2 regions of the Acidaminococcus hominis genome follow, and region 1 is predicted to be linked to the other one. Evidence: a T-box and tRNA genes for the amino acid it is inferred to sense, from the RefSeq annotation. Region 1 holds a T-box; the other holds one or more tRNA genes.
What was found. The T-box of region 1 lies ahead of ileS (isoleucine--tRNA ligase). A T-box ahead of a tRNA ligase gene usually reads a tRNA of that ligase, here a tRNA-Ile.
Positions count from the first base shown of each region.

Region 2: it encodes a tRNA-Ile, which carries the amino acid that the T-box ahead of ileS (isoleucine--tRNA ligase) is inferred to sense. The anticodon was not compared.

Region 1 is NZ_JAKVMG010000001.1:1,247,538-1,250,810, forward strand. Features, by position in the region: gene ileS (isoleucine--tRNA ligase) at 1-1,395, opposite strand, end outside; T-box leader at 1,489-1,705, opposite strand; gene LKE88_RS05525 (TrmH family RNA methyltransferase) at 1,770-2,552, opposite strand; gene LKE88_RS05530 (potassium channel family protein) at 2,549-3,208, opposite strand; gene LKE88_RS05535 (TrkH family potassium uptake protein) at 3,224-3,273, opposite strand, start outside.
Region 2 is NZ_JAKVMG010000001.1:2,604,867-2,608,139, reverse strand. Features, by position in the region: rRNA gene LKE88_RS11920 (23S ribosomal RNA) at 1-1,174, opposite strand, end outside; tRNA gene LKE88_RS11915 (tRNA-Ala) at 1,511-1,586, opposite strand; tRNA gene LKE88_RS11910 (tRNA-Ile) at 1,611-1,687, opposite strand; rRNA gene LKE88_RS11905 (16S ribosomal RNA) at 1,797-3,273, opposite strand, start outside.

The DNA.
Region 1 (3,273 bases):
GCAGTCTTCGCAGTAGAAGATGGGAATGGGCACGCCCCAGACTCTCTGCCGGGAAATACACCAGTCATGGCGGTCAGCCACCATGTTGTGGATCCGGGATTCGCCCCAGCTGGGAATCCATTTTACATCGTTGGCAATGGCGTCCAGTGCTTCCTGGCGGAACCCGTCTACGGAAGCAAACCATTGTTCGGAAGCCCGGTAGATGATGGGGTTCTTGCAGCGCCAGCAGTGGGCGTATTGGTGATGGATGGTCTTTTTGCCCAGCAGTACGTTCAGTTCAGCCAGGTGTTTGATGACCAGTCCGTTGCTGTCGAAGACAAACTTGCCCTTGAGCATTTCACCGGCCTCGTCGGTGAAGCAGCCCTTTTCGTCCACAGGACACAGGATGGGCAGGTTGTATTTCAGACCGGTCAAATAGTCCACGTCGCCGTGGCCAGGAGCGGTATGTACACAGCCAGAACCGGTTTCCAGGTCAACATAGTCGGCCAGGACTACCAGGGATTTCCGGTGGTTATATTCCGGGAAAGGATGGACGCATTCAGCCAGTTCAAATTTCCGGCCCTGGGTAGTGCCCAGAACAGGACCAAAGGTGACGCCGCATTCTTCGGCTACCTTGTCCACCAGTTCTGCTGCCATGATCAATACTTCGCCGTTATATTCCACCCAGGCGTATTCCACCTCCGGGTTTACAGCGACAGCCACGTTGGCAGGAATGGTCCAGGGGGTGGTGGTCCAAACAACCATGTAGGCCGGTTTACCCTTGGCTTCTTCCGGAGTCAGCCCGTTATCCTTGACCAGAGGCATCTTGACGAAAATGGTCGGGGTTTTCTGGTCAGCATATTCGATTTCGGCTTCTGCCAGGGCAGTTTCGCAGTGGGGGCACCAGTAAACGGTTTTCTTGCCCTTATAGATATAGCCCTTGTTGGCCATGGTACCAAATACCCGCACCTGTTCCGCTTCAAAATGGGGATCCAGGGTAACGTAGGGATGGGCCCAGTCCCCCAGTACGCCTAGGCGCTTAAAGTCGCTGCGCTGGGTGTCAATCCATTCCAGGGCGTATTCCCGGCACATTTTCCGCAGTTCTACAGGACTCAGCTTGTGGCGGTCCACCCCGGTGGCCTTGATGCAGGCGTGCTCAATGGGCATGCCGTGGGTATCCCAGCCCGGTACGTAAGGGGTATCGTAACCTCTGGCGTATTTGTATTTGACAATGATGTCTTTCAGAATTTTGTTCAGGGCATGACCCATATGAATCTTGCCGTTGGCATAGGGAGGGCCATCATGCAGGACAAACTTCTTATGGCCGGCATGGAGTTTTTGCTTTTCCCCGTACACATCATTTTTATACCAGAAATCCAGGAAATCCGGTTCCCGCTTGGGAAGTCCTGCCCGCATAGGGAAATCGGTTTTCGGCAGGTTTAGCGTGTTGCTGTACTGATCTTTTTCGCTGCTCACTTGTTACACCTCCAAAAAAATACGTCCCGTCCCCTAAGGGACGAGACGTTACAGACCCGTGGTACCACCCTCATGACAGCAAAACTGCTGCCACTCGTATGCCGTAACGGGCATAAACCGGGTCTTTTACTGCTGTTTCAAAGACCGGCTCCAGAGTGATGTTCCTGCCTGCGCTCTCCTGTCCGGGCTCCCACTGTCCCCGAATCGCTGCACCGATTGCTGGCCGTACTGTCTCTGTCATCGCCTTGTGTATTAAATTTACGCTTTATTATACACTTCTTAGGATTTTCCGTCAATAAACCTTTCGCCCTTTGCTAGGCCTTTTGGCCCTGGGAACCCAAAAACAGGAGAATTCCTCCAGCAATGGCCACGTTCAGGCTTTCCGCCTGGCCTGCCATAGGAATCATGATTTTGGTATCCGCCTGGGCAAGAAGCGCCGGGTCCACCCCTTCCGCTTCGCTGCCCATAACCAGGGCAGTTTTTTGGGGCCAAGCGGTTTCCGTTACGTTCTTTGCCCCTTCCAGTGCTGTCGCCCACAGGGTAAACTGCTCCTTCCGGCACCAGTTTAACAGCTCTTCCTGGGTCACCCCGGTAAACACCGGCAGGTGGAACAGGGAGCCCATGGTGGAGCGCACCACCTTGGGGTTGTACAGGTCCGCCGTCTCTGCCAAAAGAATCACCCCGGCAGCCCCCAGGGCATCGGCGGTCCGAATCAGGGTCCCGGTGTTGCCCGGGTCCCGGATTTTATCAAGCACCAATACCAGACCCTTGGCCGGGTGAAAATCCTTTAACGGGGTTTCTTTTAGGGCCACCAAAGCCGCCACCCCCTGGGGATCTTCCGTAGCCGTGATTTTTTCCATCACCGCTTCGGTTACCTGGTAATAGGGCGTGTCTCCAGCATCCGCTTCCTGGGTCCATTCTTCCGGCAGTTTGGTAAAGAAGTAGGCCTGGATCTGCCAGGAAGAACGCCGGGCTTCGTCCACCGCCCGCTTGCCCTCCAGCAGGAACAGCTGCTCCCGCTGCCGGTATTTTTTCACTTTCAGGGAAGCTGCCCGCTTCACCAAATCATTTTTTAGGGATGTAATTTCACTGATCATATACCGTCCTCCAGGGCTTCTACGCTTTGCCGGGACCCGATGACCACCATCATATCCCCGGCCAGCAGGGCCTTGGTAGGATCCAGGCTGATTTCCGTGGTGCCGTCTTCATGCTTCACCGCCACCACGTTGACTTTGTATTTCCGCCGCACATCCAAATCTGCCAGGCTCTTGCCCACCATTTTCTCGGAGATGGCAATTTCCATCAGGCACATATTGTCCGACAGCTCGATAAAGTCCATGATATTGGTATAAGCCAGGTTATGGCCTACCCGCCGGCCCATATCCCGTTCCGGATAGATGACCCGGGTGGCTCCCAGCTTCTCCAGCATTTTTCCGTGCAGGGTGGAGGAAGCCTTGGCCACAATGGTCTTTACCCCGGTTTCCTTCATGAGCATGGTGCACAGAAGGCTGGGTTCCAGGTCCCCAATGGCCACAATGGCTACGTCAAAGTTCCGGATACCCAGGCTTTTGACGGTTTTTTCGTCAATGACGTCGCACAGCACCACATGGGTCAGCTTATCCGCCATATCCTGGACGGCATCCTCGTCCTTGTCCACCCCCAGCACATCGTGCCCCAGGTGAACCAGGGTTTCTCCTACGCTGCTGCCGAACCGGCCCAGGCCCCAGATTACAAACTGCCGTTTTTCTTTCATGATTTCTATGTACTCCTAACCAATGATGATTTTTTCTTCCGGGTACCGGATATGGCCGCTGTCTT
Region 2 (3,273 bases), 1.4 Mb from region 1:
CCATAGCTTCGGTTCCATACTTTAGCCCCGGGAATCTTCGGCGCAGGGCCTCTCGACCAGTGAGCTATTACGCACTCTTTAAATGGTGGCTGCTTCTGAGCCAACATCCTGGTTGTTTATGAGACCCCACATCCTTTTCCACTTAGTATGGCATTGGGGACCTTAGCTGATGGTCTGGGCTGTTTCCCTTTTGACAACGGGACTTATCTCTCGTAGTCTGACTCCCAAGCTTTGCAGCATAACCATTCGTAGTTTGACAGGGTTCGGTAACCATTACAGTCCCTATCCCGATCAGTGCTCTACCGCCTATGCTTACTGCTTGAGGCTAGCCCTAAAGCTATTTCGAGGAGAACCAGCTATCTCTGCGTTCGATTGGAATTTCACCGCTACCCACGATTCATCCGAAAGTTTTTCAACACTCACCGGTTCGGTCCTCCACACAATTTTACCTGTGCTTCAACCTGATCATGGGTAGATCACTACAGTTTCGGGTCTGCGAACACTAACTCATCGCCCTTTTCAGACTCGGTTTCCCTACGGCTCCGCATTTCCTGCTTAACCTCGCTAGTGCCCGCAACTCGTTGGCTCATTCTTCAATAGGCACGCCGTCGCTTGCGCTCCGACTGCTTGTAGACATACGGTTTCAGGTTCTCTTTCACTCCGCTCCCGCGGTTCTTTTCACCTTTCCCTCACGGTACTATGCGCTATCGGTCACTAAGTAGTGTTTAGCCTTGGAGGGTGGTCCCCCCGACTTCCCACAAAATTCCTCGTGCTTCGTGGTACTCTGGATACTCACCTTCTCGCTCGTCCTTTAACCTACGCAGCTTTTATGCTCTGTGGCTTACCTTTCCAGGTAATTCGGCTAGGATGAACTTGAATTATGTGAGTCCGTAACCCCGGAAAGCCGAAGCTTCCCGGTTTAGGCTCTGCCCTCTTCGCTCGCCGCTACTGTGGGCATCTCGTTTGATTTCTCTTCCTCCGGCTACTTAGATGTTTCAGTTCACCGGGTTCCCTTCCCTAAGGATACCAGCCCATTACGGCTGGTGGGTTTCCCCATTCGGACATCTACGGATCAAAACCTGCTTGCGGTTCCCCGTAGCTTTTCGCAGCTTACCACGTCCTTCATCGGCTCTTAGTGCCTAGGCATCCGCCGTATGCCCTTAGTAGCTTGACTTATCTCCTAGCAATATTCGGTCATTTCTTTGTCGCTCGTCACAAATTTTCCTCGATATACTAAGTGTATTATCTCCGGAAATTTGCTTCCTCGCTTCGCGAACTGCCTCGAATCTTGCTGGAGCTTTCGTTTCCACTTTTCAGTGAAAACTGCTAGTTCTACTAAGGAACATTTACGTTCCTAGTTTTCTCGTTACTCGTCTTCTAAATTCGCATTTAGATTAGAGGTTTCTACTACATATTCATCACAATACGTAGTAGATTTAATTTTGATTTTCATCAAAACTGTTTTTGTCTCTTCTATGAAGTTTTCAAGGTTCATACGATAGTAAGTAATTGGTGGAGACGAGGAGAATCGAACTCCTGACCCCCTGCTTGCAAGGCAGGTGCTCTCCCAGCTGAGCTACGCCCCCAGCATACATTCCTTTAGGAAAATATGGTGGGCCCAAGTGGACTCGAACCACTGACCTCACGCTTATCAGGCGTGCGCTCTAACCAGCTGAGCTATGGGCCCATTTCCTTACCATCTTGAGGGCAGAACCCTCAAAACAGAATATTGATATTGACAGATGTGCGTCGACGAGAATAGTTGATGTACCGTAGTACCCAACGGTTCTCCATAGAAAGGAGGTGATCCAGCCGCTCGTTCTCGAACGGCTACCTTGTTACGACTTCACCCCAATCATCGGCCCCACCTTAGACAGCTGACTCCTTACGGTTATCTCACCGGCTTCGGGTGTTACCAACTTTCGTGGTGTGACGGGCGGTGTGTACAAGGCCCGGGAACGTATTCACCGCAGTATGCTGACCTGCGATTACTAGCGATTCCAACTTCACGCAGGCGGGTTGCAGCCTGCGATCCGAACTGGGGTCGGGTTTATGGGATTTGCTCTGCCTCGCGGCTTTGCTGCCCTTTGTTGCCGACCATTGTAGTACGTGTGTAGCCCAAGACATAAGGGGCATGATGACTTGACGTCATCCCCGCCTTCCTCCAGGTTATCCCTGGCAGTCTCCTATGAGTCCCCGCCATTACGCGCTGGTAACATAGGATAAGGGTTGCGCTCGTTGCGGGACTTAACCCAACATCTCACGACACGAGCTGACGACAGCCATGCACCACCTGTTTTCGTGTCTCCGAAGAGAGGGACCTATCTCTAGGTCTTTCACTCAATGTCAAGCCTTGGTAAGGTTCTTCGCGTTGCGTCGAATTAAACCACATACTCCACCGCTTGTGCGGGCCCCCGTCAATTCCTTTGAGTTTCAATCTTGCGATCGTAGTCCCCAGGCGGGGTACTTATTGCGTTAACTCCGGCACAGAAGGGGTCGATACCTCCTACACCTAGTACCCATCGTTTACGGCCAGGACTACCGGGGTATCTAATCCCGTTTGCTACCCTGGCTTTCGCATCTCAGCGTCAGACACAGTCCAGAAAGGCGCCTTCGCCACTGGTGTTCCTCCCAATATCTACGCATTTCACCGCTACACTGGGAATTCCCCTTTCCTCTCCTGCACTCAAGACTTCCAGTATCCAACGCCATACGGGGTTAAGCCCCGCATTTTCACGTCGGACTTAAAAGCCCGCCTACATGCTCTTTACGCCCAATAATTCCGGACAACGCTTGCCACCTACGTATTACCGCGGCTGCTGGCACGTAGTTAGCCGTGGCTTCCTCGTCAGGTACCGTCAATACAAATGCTTATTCAACATTCGCACATTCGTCCCTGACAACAGAGTTTTACAATCCGAAGACCTTCATCACTCACGCGGCGTTGCTCCGTCAGACTTTCGTCCATTGCGGAAGATTCCCCACTGCTGCCTCCCGTAGGAGTTTGGGCCGTGTCTCAGTCCCAATGTGGCCGTTCATCCTCTCAGACCGGCTACTGATCATCGCCTTGGTGAGCCGTTACCCCACCAACTAGCTAATCAGACGCAGGCCCATCTTCCAGCGATAGCTTATAAATAGAGGCCATCTTTCATCCCTTCTCCATGCGGAAAAGGGATCACATTCGGTATTAGCATTCCTTTCGGAATGTTGTCCCCAACTGGAGGGCAGGTTGCCTACGCGTTACTCACCCGTTCGCCACTAAGAATTTACCGA